Regions from separate parts of the Paenibacillus mobilis genome, predicted to be linked through region 2. Evidence: a T-box and tRNA genes for the amino acid it is inferred to sense, from the RefSeq annotation. Region 2 holds a T-box; the other holds one or more tRNA genes.

Region 1 (9,196 bases), on a different contig from region 2:
GCTTATTCCCCCTTCTCTTTTTGGCCTACGGAGCCGTGGTCACAAGCGGCAGCCTGAACAAAACCGCCGTTCCTTCGCCCTCCGTGCTCTCGATTTCGATTTGCTCCTTCCCGTCGAAAAATAAATGCAGTCTTTTGAACACGTTATGTGTTCCAAGTCCGGTTGATTTACGTTTGATATCGCCTATGCGCGGCGCGTCCTCCCGAATGGATTTCAGCAGCATTTCCGCCGTTTCCCGGCTCATGCCCACGCCATTGTCCCTGATTTCGATTTGCACCGCATCCCCGCTGCAGCCGATGCTGAGTTTCAGCCTTGCGCCCTCCTCCATTTGCTCAATTCCATGCACAAAGGCGTTTTCGAGAATCGGCTGCAGCGTCAGGCAGGGGATCAAACCGCCGAGCGCCTGCTCGTCAATGTCCATCATAAATTCGATCCGGTCGCGGAACCTCGCTTTCTGGATCTTCATGTATTCGGTGACATGCTCCACCTCTTCGCGAAGCGGCACCGCCTGGTTAAGCTTCTGCAGATTGTACCTGAGAAGCCGGGAGACGGATACGGTCAGGTCGCTCGTTTTTGAAGCGCCTTCTATGTAGGCGAGCCTGGAAATGGAATTCAGCGTATTAAACAAAAAGTGAGGATTAATTTGACTTTGCAGCGCTTTCAATTCCAGTTCTTTAACAAGCCGGTCCTTCTCCAGACTTTGAATGTTTTCCGCCATCAGACTTTGAATATTGTCGATCATTCCGTTAAAGGCCCGGCACAGGATGCTGATTTCGTCGTTTTTATCGCTTTCCGGCGCTTTCGTATCCATACGCCCCTTGGAGATTTGTTTGGCCGTCGAAACCAGGCGGCGAATGGGTCCAATAATGCTGCTCGACAGCCACATGGCCAGCATAATGCTGAGCGCCGCTACATTAATCACCATCAGAATGCCGTATCTGTTTAATTTCTCGGTCGTAAACATCATTTCCTGGTAAATCGGTTTGTACTGCTCCAGCTCGATGTCCACCAGCTCCTGGGCTTCCTCCCGGATGAAACGCTCCGACTTCTCCGCTTCAATATATTCCCCGGCTATGGTGTTGTAGTCCTGATATTCGATCTGGTCGATCATCCCCTTGGCCTGCTCCAGAAAGGTATCGATGATGTTGCGGTAGTTCACGAGCGGCAGATCGCTGCTGCCGATCGTTTCCAGGCCGTCCAGCTCCTTACGGAGCCGCTTCACCGCATCCAGATGCTGCACAACGCCCGGCAGGCTGTCCGCGTCCATCTGCATAATATAGAGGTTCAGGGATTGCATCGTAAACCCGACCTCGTTGGATACTTCCTTATACATCAAGATCCGGTTCATCATCAGGTGATAGCTTTCCTGCACATTTTTACCGCTTTCAAAGAGAAAGAAAGAAACCGAGCTCATAAGAAGCACCATCAGCGGAATAAAAATAAACAGCTTTTTGCGGATCGTCACAGGCTTCCTCCTTCCTGCGCGTTGCTTTTGTTAAGCACTTTGACCTCGGTAAAATAGTCGGATTGCAGCTGTTTTCCCTCAAAATGCTCATGCAGCAGCTGAACTGCCATTTGGCCCATCAAAAAAGGCTGCTGCGCCACGCTCGCTTCAATCTGGCCGCGGCTGATCGCATCCAGCGTCTCCTTCTGGTTATCGAAGCCGATGATTTTGACCGAATCCCGCTTGAGGCTTTGCGTCGCCTGCAGAACTCCCATCGCGTCCGTTGCACTCGTACCGACCATAATGGTAATGTCGGGATGCCGTATCAGCATGTTGGCCGCCTGCTGAATCGCCTGCATATGCGAAATGTTCGAGCTCCGCACCTCAACCACTTCAAGCCCCTTGTAATCGGCGACTACCTTCTTTAACCCGTTCAGCCGCTGCAGCTGGCTTTCAGCCTGATCGCTGCCGATGATGACGCCGATTTTCCCTGCGCCGCCGGTCGTTTCTACGATCAGCCGGCCAAGGCGTTCACCCGCAGCTTCATTGTCCGTGCCCACGTAAGCCAGCCGTTTGCTGCCCGGAGCATCCGTATCAATGGTGATCACCGGTATGCCTCGTCTGACGGCTTTATCGATGACCGGTGTAAAATTCTCCTCATTCAAGCCTTGGACAATAATCGCATCTACCCTGGCGGCGATCGCCTTTTCCAGCAGGCTGAGCTGTTCTTCCATATTGTTGCGGATCGCCCCGGCAAATTCGATGTCCATGCCGAGCTGTCGTGCGGCTTGATCCGCCCCTTTCTCCACCCTGACCCAATACGGATTATAGCGCTCCTGTTCGATCAGGACGATATGATAACGGTGCTCCCCGGTCCCGGGACGTCCCTCCAATTTTTTGACGATACTGCCCATTTTGCTGGAATGATGAGCAAAGCTGATAAACAAATAGGTCAATAAAACCAATAAAACCGCTGCGCCGGCGAGCCACTTTTTGTCCATGCTCCTTCACCTCATTCCTTATCCTACTCCACACCTGAAAACGGTTGCAACAAAAGAATTGGATGTTCCTGGCAGATACTGAAGCGGCAGGCTTGCGTTCTCTCTCTTTTTCTCTTTAAAAAATAGGCAACCTTCTTCAAAATGAAAGAAAGTCGCCTATTAGAGATTACTGCTTACTCTTTTATTTGGTGATGCAGCGGTCCTCGAATGTCTCCACCGGTTTTCACCCCTGCGTGCATTTGCCGAAGCACGTTATGCAATCCTTTCCTTTATTTGTAAGCGAATACTCAACGTCACCCACATGGAGCTGAAACTTACACATTAAAGGAATTAAGCAGAAAAAGTGTTCCAAAGGTGATTTTTACGCCTCAACGGGCTTGCGCTGGGCGCAAAACTTGCTCCACCCCAGAGCGGCAAAATAAAACAGCGTCTCAAGCGACGTTATGAAAAAGCTGACCGGGGCGTTAGTATAATAGCTTAGGATCAGTCCCCCCCATACTCCCAGCACGCCAAATAAAACGGAATACAAGGCCATTTGCCCGACCGATTGGGTCAAGTACCGCGCCGTCGCTGCCGGCGCAGTCATCAAGGTAAACACGAGCAGCGCACCTACGATCAGAATCGCTTCCGAAACGGCGACAGCCAGCAGCAGCAAAAAGCCGATGGAAATCAGGCGAACCGGCAGTCTGGCTGCCTCGGCGCCAACCGGATCAAAGGAATCGAATTTGAGCGGCTTGTAGATTAGAAATAAAATGGCGATAACCGCCGCAGACAAATAAACGATGTCCAGCACATTTTGCCGGCTGATTCCCACCACGCTGCCAAATAAAAGCGAATACATCGCGGTCGCTTTTTTCGTGGACAAGGAGATAAACAACAGGCCAAGCCCGAGAAAAAAGCTAAGGATAACGCTGATCGTTACCTCGCGGCGAAAAATTTTAACCCCAAAGCTGCCGATGGCCAGAGCGCTGACCGTAGAAAACAGCAGCAGCCCGCCGAACGGGTTCCAGCCGACCAGCACGGCAAAGGCAGCGCCGGAGAAGCCGATGTGCGAAAAGGAATGTGCGATAAAAGACAAGTTGCGGGCGATGACGAAAACACCGATTAACCCCGACATGATGGCGACGATCGTTCCCGCTACAAACGCGTGCTGCATAAAATCGTAATGTAACAAAATCTCACTCCTGACTAGCTGCCCGCCCCGGTAATAAATAGCTTGCCGTCCAGCCGGACGACATTTACCGCGCTGCCATACAATTGGCCCAACACGGCGGGCTGCATCACTTCTTCTACCGTACCCATCGCATAATGCTCAGGGGTTAAATATAAAATACGGTCCGCATAACGGTTGACTAAATTCACATCATGACTGATAAACAAAACGCTGATGTTGCGCGTGCGGCAGACGGTATGGACCAGCTCCGCCATCGCTTCCTGCGCTCCGGGGTCCAAATTGGATGTAGGCTCGTCAAGCAGCAGAATTTGCGGGTTGCGTACCAAGGCCTGAGCCAGAAAAACGCGCTGCCGCTCCCCGCCGGACAGCAAACCGATGGGTTTGCGGGCCAGATGCAGAGCCCCCGTCAGCTCCAGGACATCCTGAACCGCAGCTTTCTCCGCATTGTTCATCCAAGGACGAAAAGAGTGCGGCAGACCAAGGGAAACGAAGTCCCAGGCCCACATCGGCAGGTCGGGATCGATTTGTCTGGATTGCGGCACGTAGCCGATTGCAGATTTTCCAACCCGAACATCCCTATGCAGCACTACCTTGCCTTTTTGCGGTTTAATCATCTGCAGCAGCACGCGGAACAACGTTGTTTTGCCGGCTCCGTTTGGCCCTAAAATACCGACGAATTCCCCCGGCTTGACCTGAAAAGAGATATCCTTTAATAGGGTTCTTCCTCCCATATACACGGTGACCCCTTGAACATCCAGCACGGACAAAGCCGCAGCCGTGCTGTTTTCAGCCGGATGCTCCGCCAACACGGAGACGGTTGCGTTCATGTTGATCCCCTTCCTTTCCTATAAAACCGGAAAAACGCCAGCCCGGTTGAAAGGATGGAGTTTTCCGGTTGAAGTATGTTCGATTCAGCTTGAAGTATGTTCCGTTCAGCTTTACTGCAAAGCAGCTTTGATTTGGTCCAATTGATCGGTCATCCATTGCACGTAATTTTTCCCCGATGGGAGCGTTTCGGTGACTTCAATGACCGGAATGCCGTTGTCTTTAGCCAGATTCACAATATTTTGCACGGTTTGGCTTGTGGCTTGAATGTTATTCACAAACAATTTAATCTTCTTGCCTTTGATATCGTCCTGGAGCTTGGCCACGTCGGTTGGTGCCGGGTCCGTTTCCTCTTCGGCGGCCATTTCGAATTTATCGTCCGTAATTTGCAGATTCAAAGCTTCCGCCATATAATCAAACACCGGCTCGGACACTGCCACCGGCACCGGAGAGGATTGTTTTAAGGCTTGAACCTCTTCCGTAAAAGGAGCCAGCGTCTGTTTGTAGGCATCAGCCTGCTTGGTGAAGTCATCCTGATGGGCCGGATCAATCTTGCCGAGCTGCTCGGCCAAATAATCCGCATATTTGGTCATCGTCTCGGGATTGTACCAGACATGCTCGTTATCTCCTTCTTGATGTCCCATAATGTCGCTTCCCACACGAATCACCGTCTTATTGGGCGCGTCGCCGGAAGCGTCAATCAGCTTCTGTGCCCATTCATCATAGCCAATTCCGTTAAAAATCACGACCTTGGCGCCATCAATTGCCTTTGAGGCCTCCGGAGTAGGCTCGTAATCGTGGGGATCGGCGTCAGGGTTTGTCAACAAAGAAGTGACCTGTACATAGCTGCCGCCAACCGCCTCGGCTACCTCTCCGTAAAAGTTCTCGGCGGCAACAATAGCGATTTGGCCATTCTGTCCGCTCCCGGCGTTATTGCTCGAAGCACTGTTGCTCGCCGCATTGTTGCTTGCAGTATTGCTGTTTGCTCCTGAATTATTCCCGCCTCCACAGGCGCTTAACAAAGAAATCAGAAGAAAAACGGATATAAATAGCGAAAATCTTGCTCCCTTGGACTTTAATACTTGAACTTGCATAATTACACTCCTTTTTCAATTAATCGTAATTATTACTATTAACAAAGATGTTGTCATTATAGGACAGCACCGGACAGGTGTCAACCTTCATTTTGACCGATTCCTCGTTATGCACTCCTCTTCCCTTTTCCCCAGAATATGAAAAAAGCCCCTGAATCCCCGCAATGGAGAATTCAAGAGCTTGTTCAATGCTAAATATAATGCGGTCGAGAGGACTCGAACCTCCACGGGGGTTAGCCCACACGGACCTGAACCGTGCGCGTCTGCCAATTCCGCCACGACCGCAAATTTGTAATGTCCTGTAGCAGCGACAAGGAATAATATATCACACTTTGGGCAACAGTGCAAGGCTTTTCTGGAACAAAAAACAAGCCTTTTCCGCTAGGTCAGCAGCGTAAGGCTTGTCCCTGTTCCAACTTATGCGAAGAATTTGAAGTTTTATTCGTTAACGCCTTCGCCCGCGTTCACTTCTTCTCTCGGCTCCTCAAACGGCCGGTAGCTATAGTTCCGGTCCAGTTTTACGATCTTACGGTTGCGCTTGCGGATCATCACATGCGTGGCATCCCAGGCCACTACGATGCCGTTAACATCGTTGGTCTCCAGCGCGTCCCGGACGACACGAATGCGTTCCCCGGACAGCCGATAGGCATTTAGCTGCTCGTCTCTGATCATCTTTTCCCCCCTCCCTCTGCAAAAAAAGACCTAAATGGAAAAGCCATTTAGGTCTTTGTATGAAATTCGTTCATGGCTCTGCCTATAACGACAATTTCTTATTTTTGATCAGCTTGCGCATGTTCTTTGCTGTCGTTCTTCTCAAACCAGAAGTCGAGCACCTTCGCAGACATGACCCGCTGTTCGATATACCCTACTTGCTGCGGCGTGAATTGCTCTTTCCAAGGGAAGGACAATTCCTCGCACAGGCCGGCAATCGTCAAAAGCTCCGACCAGCTTACGTAACGTTTGTACCAGAAAAATTGAGGATGTTCTAGCATATAGGGATAAAGATCATCGAATTCGGTATGTTTGCAATCCAACGCTCTTTCGAACGTAACTTTGGCGGCTTGTAGCTTTTCAATAAAAAACTCGGTATTTGGCTCTTTCCCCATTGTTGTTGCCTCCCCTCTCTAGCTAATCTTTATTATATCGGAAAAAGCCTGCCCTGCAAAGGATGAAGCAAAAATTGGTCTCCGGCCTATCTTCAGGCCAGGACCCTGGCTCCCCGGACAGCTTATTCCGAAAATCGGACGCTGCCGCCCTCCAAAGAGGCGATTTTAGCCAGCGATTCCACTCGTATGCCCTGCTCGCGCAACGCTTTAGCGCCCTGCTGGAAGCATTTTTCCACTACGATTCCGACACCCGCGAGACTGGCTCCCGAACGTTCGATAATTTTGATCAGCCCTTTGGCCGCATCGCCGTTGGCAATAATATCGTCAATGAACAGCACGTGATCCTCGGCTTTAAGAAATTTCCGCGAAAGCACGAGATCCGTCACAATTCCTTTTGTAAAGGAAGGCACGCGCTCCACATAAGAGTCCGGATCCGCCAGCAGCGTTTTCTTCCGGCGCGCAAACACCAGCGGGACTCCCAGCTCAAAGGCGGTGGCAAAAGCAACGGCGATGCCGGAGGATTCCACGGTAACCACCCGGGTAATGCCCTCTTCTTTAAAAATAGCGGCAAAAGCTTTGCCCATTTCCATCGTCAGCCGGGGATCGACCTGTTCGTTCAAAATGGCGTCCAGCAGCAAAACCTGATCCGAAACGACTACGCCCTGCTCCATAATTTTTTGTTTCAACAGTTCCATTCGTTGTTCCTCCTACTTCTTTGCCGATGCTTTTCTGTAAAATACCATAATGCCAGGCCGCCAGCAACCTATAATTTCCGGCTTTTTCAGCTTCCGTTCCGGTTCCCGCCAAATCTCTTCCAGATCGTGTGAAGAATCCAGGCAACCAGCAAAAAAGCGACGACTGCAAGCGTAATCCGCCAGACGTGCACGTGGATAAAAAAGGCGACCCGGCGCCAGTGCCTGCCGAAGGCATGGCCGATATACAAAAACGTGGTGCACCAGACGGCCGCCCCCACTCCCGCAAAGATCAAATAAACCTTCAGACTCAAACGATAAACGCCGGCCAGATAAGACGTCACCTGCCGCAAACCCGGCACGAAATAGCCGAACAGGACGCTCCAGCTTCCGTATTTGGAAAACCATTTTTCGGTGGCTTCCAGCCTTTTGGGCGTAATCATGATCCATTTTCCGTATTTATCCAGCAGCGGTTTGCCGATTCCCCGCCCCACTCCGTAGCTCATCAGCATGCCGGTCATGCTGCCCAGAAACGTAACCGCCAAGGCCGGCAGGAAACGAAAATGTCCTACAGCCGTCAACCCGCCGAACGTAACTACCAGCGTCTCATCCGGTACCGGAATTCCCATAAACCCCAGGGCGAGCAGCCCAAACATCGCCAGATACCCGTACTGGGCTATATAGGACATTACAACGCTCAATGGTTACCCCCCGCTTTCTTTATGTAGAGCCTCTGTCATTTTAATCCCTTTATTAGACGGATTGCAAAAAAGGACGGGCCGGAGTCATGTCCGGGCCTGCTTGATCATAACTTGTACTAAACCTGAAAAACCTGTGCCAGGAAACGGCCAGCCCTGTTCGAGGAGGAACGATCCCATGAGGAACGCCGCCAAAGTTTTGCAAATCGCCTTTACTTATATCGGCACGATCGTCGGTGCAGGTTTCGCAACCGGCCGGGAAATCCTGCAGTTTTTCACCCAATACGGCAAATGGGGAGTGATCACCATCCTGCTTGCCACCATCCTGTTCGTTTGGCTGGGAACAAAAATGATGCTGCTCGCCCATGACATCGGCGCCAGATCCTATGAAGACCTGAACCAGAAATTGTTCGGCCGACGGATCGGCTGGTGGATCAGCCTTTTTACGCTAATCGTCCTGATCGGCGTCAACAGCGTGATGCTGGCCGGGGCCGGCTCCGTTTTTATGGAGCATTTAGGCCTCTCCTATCAGCTTGGCTTGTGGATAACCCTGATCGGCACCTATCTCCTGCTTAACAAAGGCATGAACGCTATTCTGCAGCTGAATTCCATCGTTGTCCCGCTCATGATCACTTTATCGATCGTCATTATCGGCGCCACGGTCGGAACTCCCGGCGCCCAGCGTTTCTTAAGTCTCGAAACGGACAGCAGCCTGCTGCACACCTGGGCTTCTCCTTTTATTTACAGCGCTTTTAACCTGTCCATGGCCCAGGCGGTGCTGGTGCCGATCGGCAGCCAGATCCAAAACCGCAAGGTGCTGGTCTGGGGAGGAATTATCGGCGGGGTCGGCATCGGTTTTATGCTGATGGCCGGACATTTTGCGCTGTCCGCCCATATGCCCGGCATCGTTCAGTTCGAAATCCCGATGGGCAGCATCGCGGTCCAGCTTGGCACGGCTGTCCAGCTCATTTATGTGCTGCTTATTTTTCTGGAGATCTTCAGCACGTTTGTGGCCGATATTTACGGGGTATCCCTGCAAATCCGCAACATGTGGAACATTCCGGAGCGCTGGCTGTCGCTGGTCATCCTGTGCATTTGTTACCTGACAAGCCAAATCGGCTTCAGTTCGCTGCTTTCCGTTTTGTACCCGCTGTTCGGCGTG
Region 2 (9,196 bases):
CCGAAAAAACAACCAGAACGGCCACGGCTTGTTTCCTTGTCCTGTTCGTCCGGAAAGCAAACAACGGATAAATCAGCAGGCAGGCTCCCCACAGCAGCCAGCTGGTTCTCCCGCCGGACAGATGTGCGGCTGCACTTGCCGCCATCCACCAGCAGGCTGCTTCAAGCAGCGGTCTTTGTTTCAGCACTCTGCTTTCCTCCTTTTGTTTCTTAAAATCTATGGATTGATCTTTCATAGGAAAAATAAAGACAAAAAAACCTCCGCACTCTTTGGCGCGGAGGTTCTTCCTCTCAAATCCCTTGCATAGGATATTTATATAAAACTATAAAACTTTAATTCTACCGATCCCTAGCAGAATGAAGAAAGCAGATCTTCAGACTAATCGTGGATGCTTCCTTCCATCGTATCCGCAGGTGGATGATAGCCCTCCAGCTGACGGAAGGTTATGCCCTTCTGGCGCATCAGCTCACTGACCAGCTGCGTATCCTTGGCATAAGGGCGGTGGTAAACCACTTCCACGATACCGCTGTTGGCGAGCATTTTGGCGCAGGTCCAGCAGGGCTCGTCGGTCACATAGACGCTGGAGCCTTCACGGTCGGCCCGGTCCGTAAACAGCAGCAGATTCTGCTCCGCATGAATCGTGCGGATGCAGCGCTGCTTGCGCACGACCTGCTCCTGGCCGTCCACCACGACGGTCTCCAGCTCTTCGGCAATCATGCAGCCTGCTTCGGAGCAGTCGGGGACGCCGGAGGGAGCGCCGTTATAGGCGGTGCCGAGCAGCTTTTTCCCCTGGACCAGCACCGTCCCTACATGGCGTCTGTTGCAGCGGGAACGGGTGGATACCATATAAGCGATGTCCATAAAATAGGTGTCCCAATCTTTGCGAATGTTCACTTTCCAGCTCTCCTGTTCTTATAGTCCGATATAAGGCCTCATTTTCTCGAACATTTTGTCTCCGATGCCTTTCACATTCTTCAGTTCATCCAGTGAAGAGAAGGTGCCATGCTGATTCCGGTAATCGATAATCGCTTGCGCTTTCTTCTCGCCAATGCCGGGGATGTCCTGCAGTTCGTCTGTGCCAGCCGTATTAATACGAATGACGCCGGATGAAGCCGCAGCTTCATATGCCTGGACGTTTGCCTTCTGGCCAGAAGGCACGACAGAAGAGGCGGGAGCCGGGGCCACTGCCGATGATTCTCCGCTCGAAGGAGCTGCCCCGGCGTTTGCGCTTGGGGAAGCAGACGAAACGGCTCCGGCAGAACCAGGCGCGTTAGTTCCCGCCACCCCGGCCGCGGCTGAATGGGCCGAATCCGCCGGTTTCTTGCCTTCAGCCGCCGCTAACGCGCCCGAAGGAGGCTGGCCGTGATCAACCACGGCTGCAGCCATCGCTTCATTAACCGGCGTCCAGCCGGTTATGCCCGAGGAAGGTTTCGTTCCCAAAACCAGCAGCATTAATCCTGCCCCGCAGACGGCAGACAAAACGGCGATCGAAATACGTTCCTTTATCATGGGATAACTCCAATCTTGTCCAAAAATTCATGCCGACTCCGTGATGCAAAGCCACCCGCAAACCATGAATATCTATACAAGCTGTCGTCTTGCTGCGCACATTCCTTGCCTCATGGAACTGATAGACAAGGGAAGCCGTAGACAAGGGGACTTAAAAAGCTAGCGATGAACCTTTAAAAGATTTCTAAAGATTCATCGCTAAGGGTCGTTCCAGGATGTTGTTCTTTAATTGTTAAAAGGCTCAGCCCGCTGCCGCTTACGCTTAGCTAGTTCGCTACAATGTTTACGAGTTTGCCGGGAACCGCAACTACTTTGCGGACGGTTTTGCCTTCCACAGCAGCCGCCACGTTCGGCAGGGAAAGGGCGTGCTCCTGCATCGCCGCCTGATCCAGATCCTTAGAGATCTTGGTGCGTTCAACGATTTTCCCGTTGACTTGAACGACGATTTCCACCTCGGCCTCGACAGTCCAGGCTTCCTCATAAGTCGGCCACTGCGCATAGGTAATGGATTCGTTATGTCCAAGGCGCTGCCACAGCTCTTCCGCGATATGCGGAGCGAGAGGGGAGAGCAGCTGAACAAAACTTTCGGCTGCCGCTCTTGGCACCACATCCGTTTTGTAAGCTTCGTTGATAAAAATCATCAGCTGGCTGATGACGGTGTTGAAACGCAGACCTTCCATATCCTCCGTTACTTTCTTCACCGTTTTGTGCCACGTGCGTTTGAAATCGTCGCTGCCGCCTTCGTCCGCAATCTTGCCGCTCAGGCTGCCGTCTTCGGCTACGAACAGGCGCCATACGCGGGACAGGAAGCGATGCGCGCCGTCTACGCCGTTTGTGTTCCATGGTTTGGTCGCTTCAAGCGGCCCCATGAACATTTCATAGATCCGCAGCGTATCCGCGCCGTATTCATTTACGATATCGTCCGGATTGATGACGTTGCCGCGTGATTTACTCATCTTCTCGTTGTTGGTCCCCAGGATCATGCCTTGGTTGACCAGCTTCTGGAACGGCTCTTTCGTGGAAACCACGCCGATATCATACAGCACCTTATGCCAGAAGCGGGCATACAGCAGGTGAAGCACGGCATGTTCTACGCCGCCGATATAAAGGTCGACAGGCAGCCATTCCCTTTGTTTCTCCAGCGAGCAGAAAATATCGTCATTGTGCGGGTCGATGAACCGCAGGTAATACCAGCAGCTGCCGGCCCATTGCGGCATCGTGTTCGTCTCGCGGCGCGCCGGAAGCCCGGTTTCCGGATCGGTGGTGTTCACCCATTCCGTTACGTTGGCCAGCGGGGATTCGCCCGTGCCGGACGGCTTGATCTGGTCGATGTCCGGCAGCACCAGCGGCAGCTGGTCTTCCGGAACCGGCTTCATCGTGCCGTCTTCCAGATGCAAAATTGGAATAGGCTCGCCCCAGTAGCGCTGGCGGCTGAACAGCCAGTCGCGCAGGCGGTAGGTTACTTTGCCGCATCCATGGCCGTTATCCTCCAGCCATTTGATCATCGTGCGGATGCCTTCTTCTTTGTTCGTTCCGTCGAGGAAACCGGAGTTCACGTGCGGGCCTTCACCGCTGTAGGCTTCTTTGGACAAGTCCCCGCCCTGCACGACTTCAATGATCGGCAGTTCGAATTTGACCGCAAATTCATAGTCGCGCTGGTCATGGCCCGGAACGGCCATAATAGCTCCGGTTCCGTAACCGGCCAAAACGTAATCCGCAATCCAGACCGGAATTTTCGCGCCGTTCACCGGGTTAACCGCATAAGCGCCCGTAAATACGCCGGATTTGTCTTTAGCAAGGTCCGTACGCTCCAGGTCGCTTTTCCGTGCGGCCTGATCCTGATACGCCTTAACAGCCGCAAGCTGCTCGGCGGAAGTGATTTTCTCCACCAGCTCATGCTCAGGGGCCAATACAGCATAAGTCGCACCAAACAACGTATCGGGACGGGTAGTGAACACGGTCAACGTTTCGTCAGAGCCGTCCACGCGGAATACGACTTCCGCGCCTTCGGATTTGCCGATCCAGTTGCGCTGCATGTCTTTGATGCTCTCCGACCAGTCCAGTTCCTCCAGGTCTTCCAGCAGGCGCTCTGCGTATTCGGTAATCTTCAGTACCCACTGGCGCATCGGTTTGCGGATGACCGGGTGGCCGCCGCGTTCGCTTTTTCCATCGATGACTTCTTCATTCGCCAGAACCGTGCCCAGCGCGGGACACCAGTTAACCGGCATTTCGGCTACATAAGCCAATCCCCGCTTGTACAGCTGGATAAAAATCCACTGCGTCCACTTGTAATATTCCGGGTCCGTCGTGCTGATCTCGCGGTCCCAATCGTAAGAGAAACCCAGCGATTTGATCTGGCGGCGGAAGTTGTTGATGTTCTTAACCGTAATGTCGCGCGGATGCTCGCCCGTATCCAGGGCATGCTGCTCCGCAGGCAGGCCGAACGCGTCCCAGCCCATCGGGTGCAGCACGTTAAAACCTTTCATGCGCTTGAAGCGGGAAACGATATCCGTCGCCGTATAACCTTCCGGATGGCCTACGTGAAGTCCGGCTCCGGACGGGTAAGGAAACATGTCGAGCGCGTAAAATTTCGGTTTGCCCGGTTCTTCCTTGGTTTTAAAAGTTTTGTGTTCATCCCAATAAGCCTGCCATTTCGGCTCAAGGCTTTGGGGATGATAGCCGTTTGGCACTGTCTGATTCTCGGACATAGGTTGCTTCCTCCTTAAATGTCTTGCCTGAACAATCGAACTTGTCTTGTAAAATAAAAAAACTCCCATCCATAGCGTATTATCGCTAGGGACGAGAGTTTGATTCCCGTGGTACCACCCTAGTTAGCTTCCGGCATGCTTTGCCTTAAGCTCACTTTAACCCTTAACGCGGGCGAAACGGAGATGTTCCCATTACATTGTGCGACCATACAGTCAAAACAGCGTTTCGCAAACGCTCCTCTATATGACCTTCATGTTTGCATCCCGGCTCCGAGGCGAGTTCGCAGGGGTCTCCAACCGGCTTGCACCATCCGCCGGCTCTCTGTATGGCTGACCTAAGCTAATACTCCTCATCACAGCAGTCGTTTATAATTGATCCAATTCAATTATTCCCATATATTATACATAAACATTCAGCTTGAAGTCAACGGCGACGGGAGCCCCTTATTCAAACGTATCGCTTATGCTGCGCACGCGCAGATCGTTTTGCAGAGCGGCGGCCGTGGTTCCGGCGGGCAGGTCCTGCTTGGAGACTTCGACCAGAACGCCCTCCGGACCGGTAATGGCAAAATAATTATCCGAGAACACGGTGTCCAGCGTAAGAAGCGACAGTTCAACATGCTGGGCGTAACGGTCCGAGGTGACACGGATTTGGAAGCTTTCGCCGCTTTCGCTCTCTCCAACCTGCACGCCATAAGTGCACCGCGGGAATTCGAATTGTTTGGGCCGGACGAATAACAGGCTGCCCCCTGAAACCTTTTGTCCCTCTACGATCAGTTCATAGGCGGCAAACACGCTGTCCTCCCGCAAGGACGCCATCCGCTCCGTAAAATCGCAGGTGAGCGCCGGTGCCGCGCTTAAAGCCTCTATTCGAACATCCGCCATCCGTTCCTCCAGCACCCGAAAATCGGTATTCATCAGCCTCACCCGCACCTGTCCGGACAGCGCAGCCCGTCTTTCGTTGTGCAGATGAAGGGTTACGGCATAACCTTCGTTTACGGCTGTGATCAGGCGTGGCGCGTAAAAACGTTTGGCTTCGTAATGAAGCGCTTTCCAGCGTCCGAAATAATCGAGGCTGGCCCAGGAGGCAACCGGCCAGCAATCGTTGAGCTGCCAGTAAATAGAGCCCATGCAGCGGCCGCGGTGACGTCTCCAGTGCTCCACGCCGCAGCGGATCGCTTCGGCCTGCAGCAGCTGCGAAACATACAGCAGGCTGTCGAAATCCTTCGGATATCGATAATAGCTGGACAAGTAATACATGATTTTCCCGTTGGCTTCCCCGTTTTTCTGATGGCTCTCCATCACCGGCGAAAAAATGTTGCGGTCTTCCTGCAGCGTAAAGCTTTCTACGGTCTTCAAGGACGGAAAGGATTGGAACCCGAATTCGGAGCAGAAACGGAAGTAATAATTCCGGTAATCCGTAAAAGGTTTCATGCCGTGCCAGACGTCCCAATAATGCACATCGCCGCGGCTTTCGTCGTTCGGAAGGTCGAAACAGCCGCCGGATGAAGGGGAAGACGCCCAGTAGAACGTAACCGGGTCGGCGTTCCGCACGGCTTTGGGCAGCACGTATTCAAACTGTTTGATATAATCGGCCTTCAGTTTATCCGAATGTCCGGTCACTCTAGGCCACTCGTACCAGCCTACCTCCATTTCGTTGTTGCCGCACCACAAACCGAGGCTGGCGTGGTGACGGATCCGCCGTACGTTTTCGTCCACCTCCTGCCGGATATTCCGTTCAAACTCTTCGCTTAAGGAATAAACGTTGCAAGCGAACATAAGATCCTGCCATACGATCAGGCCGTGCCGGTCACAGCTGTCATAGAAAAAATCGTCGGGATAATAGCCGCCGCCCCATACCCGGATACAGTTAAAATTAGCCTTGACGCAATCCGCGATCAGCCGTTCGGTGCGCTCCGCGTCCACCCGGGCCAAAAGGCTGTCCTCCGGAATGTAATCGGCTCCCATCGCAAAGATTTTGACGCCGTTCACGACAAAGGCGAACTGCTCTCCGTATGCATCCTTTTCGGTACTGACCGTTATGGTGCGCAGGCCGAGGGTATGGCTGCGTTCGTCAACCGTTTGCCCGTGCAGGCTCAGCTTGGTTTCCAGCCGGTAGAGCGGCTGCTCCCCGTAGCCGTTTGGCCACCAAAGCCGGGGATTCGGAATATTCAGCTCGGAAGTCGCCCTGCCGCTGCATACCTGCGCTTCTCCCTCCAGCACTAAGCCGTCCGGCCCGGTAAGCCGGACATGCACCGCGGCCCCGTTCTCCGGACAGTCCGCGGCTATGATTTCCGCCGTCAGCCGTACTGCCTTGACGATGCGGTCATAAACCTCGTTAGGCTTTACTTCGTGATCCACGCCATTTTGCAGCTCGTTATCCTGCCCCTTATCTTCATCCAGCACCTCATTATCATCCTGTGTCTCATTGACATCCTGCATCCCGTGATCCTGCGCCTCATGGTGCTGCAAGATCAGCACATCTTCCAGCCTGGCCCCCGTGCCGGCCTGCAGCGCGATATCGCGCCAAATGCCCGCATCCGGCAGCTGCGGTCCCCAATCCCAGCCGAACATGCTGTGGGCCTTGCGGATGAAATTGCTGCCGGGGATGCCGCCGGTAGGCACGTAAGTAATCGTATCCGCGCATGCGGCCCGCGCGTCCTCCACATATTTCAGCGGTGAACGGAATACGATCTCCAGCGAGTTGACGCCTTCCCGAAGTTTGCCTTTGACGTCGTATTTCCAAGTGCGGTGCATGTTATCCGCCGTTCCGAGCGGCTGCCCGTTCAGGGAAAGCTCCGCAATGGTGTCGAGGCCGCTGCAAACGAGCTCAATACGGGGCTGAGCCAGTACTTCGGCCGAAGGCTCAAACTCTGTCCCGTAAACATAATCTTTCCAGAACAAGTCCCGGACGGGATACTCCTCCATCCGCCAGAAAGGATCGGAAATCTGGTCTGCTGCCAGCAAAGCGGACAACACCGAGCCGGGGACCCGGGCGTCAACCGTCCAATTCTCCCCGGGGGTTTTTAAGGTCCAGGTACCATTCAAGGATTGTGTAATCATCGGTTTCTCTCCTTTAGATCGGATAGATCGGGCAGCGTTAACCCGGGTTTAACGAGACAAAGCTCCGCTTCTTCTTCCCCGGACCCGGGCAGCGCCTCTACGGTAAACTCCCCGGCAGCAGCGGCCAGGAACAGGCTTTCGCCCCGGCGCAGCTCCGCGGTTTCCTGCTCGCTGCAAAATTTGGCGCTTCCTTTGGCGGTCAAAGCAATTTGCGGCATCCCGCCGGGCAAAACCGCGCGCCCTCCCCGGCCAAGCCGCAGCCGCTGCACCTCAAAGCAGGACGTGACGGCCGGGCCGATCAGCTGTTCAAGCCGGAAACCCGCTTCTTCCCGCAGCAGAACGGGGGGCACCTTGTGCTTCCGCGTTATTTCCTCTACCGAATAGCCGTTATAATCAAAAATATCCAGGCAAAAATCCAGCCCTTTGCCCATAAACCGCGCCTCCGGCGGCACGCTTACGCCTTCCCGTTCAAATTCGCAGCGGACAACCAGATCGGAAGGCTCCATAATTTCCAGCATTAAAATCTGTTCGCCGATCGCGTGCGGCATCCCGCCCGGGATGTACCACACCTGCCCCTTCTCAACCGGAACCGGCTCGAAACAGGCGTCCATCGCGGCGATATCCTGCCCCTCGATGATCCGTTTCCATTCCGCGCGGGTCGGCGGATGCTGAAAACCAAGCCGGATGTAAGGCTTGGCCCCTTCCCGCACCTGCAGAATGTAGTAACACTCCAGCTTGCCATACTTGGAATTCAGGTGACGCTGCGCAAAATCGGCGGTCGGATGAGCCTGGACGTGAAGACGCATGGAAGAATCCAATATTTTGGCCAGAAAGCCGAGATCCAGCCCATGCTGTTCAACATGGCGTTCCCCCAGATAAAACACGGGATCTTCTCGCAGTAAATCAATCAGCAGCTTCTCTTCGCCTTCAGCCGTCAAACAAACGGAATAACCTTCGCCCGGGATCGGCGGAAGCCCAGGATTGCGCGCCGGGACAAGGGAGGCGATCCATTCCTCCGGACGGTCGCCGTCCCGGCCGTCCGGATTCCCGTGCAGCCGGTCGATGCCCGCGCCGCCGCGGTAGTTCCGGCGCACCCGGTTGGGCGGCAGCTTCACAAACTTAAGCCGGCCGCTCATTCGGTTTTCTCCCAGGCGAAGACCGAGCAAGCTCCGGCCGGCAGCAACAGTTCCGCCGTACCTTCATCTTTGGCGCTTAAGCTTGTTCCGCCGTTCAGCTCGGTCAGCACGATTCCCGCCGGCAGTCCGCTCAGGCGCACAAGCTGCTCTTTACCCGAAAAATTGATCGCCAGCATCGCCTTTTGCGCAGCCGATTCGATAAAGCTGAGATGCACCTGTTCGTGTTTACGGGCGCGGACCGCAGGCAGGTTCCCTACAGAGCCTGAGATGGCGTCAAAGATCAGTTTTTCGACGTCGGGAAGAATCTCTTCCAGCAGCGAAAGCCCCATAAAGGAGTTGAAATACAGCGCTGCTCCTTTGCCGACACGGTGCAGCACCACAGCCGGCGTCCCGTCCTCCATGCGGGCCAAAACCTCCGCATCCGGGGCCGCTTCAAGCTGCTGGCTCATATAAGCCGCAGGAATCCTCCGCCCGTTCAGGCTCCATGTTTCGCCCGAGGCGACGTCAACCTCCCGAATGCCAAACAGCCGGCTCAGCGTATCGCCCGGAATGCCTTCCTTCGGCACCACGCCTTGCCCGTCGATGGCGCCCAAACGGCCGTCGGCGATCAGAAAACCGCCCTGCTCCACATATTCCGTAAGCCTTGCAGCTTCCTCCTGCCCCATCCGGACGGCTGCCGGCACGACCAGCACCGGGGTTTTAAAGTCAGTTTCGTCCAGCTTTTCCAAATTGGTGAATTCGGCGGGGAGGCCGCTGTTCCAAAACAGTTTGTACCAGCCC

Evidence for each region. A T-box is a leader RNA that pairs with one kind of tRNA and senses whether it is charged. The one in region 2 lies ahead of leuS (leucine--tRNA ligase), so its partner is inferred to be a tRNA-Leu.
Region 1: it encodes a tRNA-Leu, which carries the amino acid that the T-box ahead of leuS (leucine--tRNA ligase) is inferred to sense. The anticodon was not compared.

The regions. Positions count from the first base shown of each region.
Region 1 is NZ_JBZCMS010000013.1:54,147-63,342, reverse strand. It holds gene AC3ZPD_RS19825 (sensor histidine kinase) at 26-1,465, opposite strand; gene AC3ZPD_RS19820 (sugar-binding protein) at 1,462-2,445, opposite strand; gene AC3ZPD_RS19815 (metal ABC transporter permease) at 2,807-3,619, opposite strand; gene AC3ZPD_RS19810 (metal ABC transporter ATP-binding protein) at 3,634-4,446, opposite strand; gene AC3ZPD_RS19805 (metal ABC transporter solute-binding protein, Zn/Mn family) at 4,558-5,538, opposite strand; tRNA gene AC3ZPD_RS19800 (tRNA-Leu) at 5,740-5,823, opposite strand; gene AC3ZPD_RS19795 (hypothetical protein) at 5,977-6,210, opposite strand; gene AC3ZPD_RS19790 (hypothetical protein) at 6,309-6,644, opposite strand; gene AC3ZPD_RS19785 (xanthine phosphoribosyltransferase) at 6,767-7,339, opposite strand; gene AC3ZPD_RS19780 (DedA family protein) at 7,426-8,037, opposite strand; gene AC3ZPD_RS19775 (YkvI family membrane protein) at 8,213-9,196, shown strand, end outside.
Region 2 is NZ_JBZCMS010000006.1:165,321-174,516, reverse strand. It holds gene AC3ZPD_RS13125 (ComEC/Rec2 family competence protein) at 1-187, opposite strand, end outside; gene AC3ZPD_RS13120 (deoxycytidylate deaminase) at 379-894, opposite strand; gene AC3ZPD_RS13115 (ComEA family DNA-binding protein) at 913-1,509, opposite strand; gene leuS (leucine--tRNA ligase) at 1,776-4,217, opposite strand; T-box leader at 4,302-4,583, opposite strand; gene AC3ZPD_RS13105 (beta-mannosidase) at 4,662-7,280, opposite strand; gene AC3ZPD_RS13100 (class I mannose-6-phosphate isomerase) at 7,277-8,416, opposite strand; gene AC3ZPD_RS13095 (beta-galactosidase) at 8,413-9,196, opposite strand, start outside.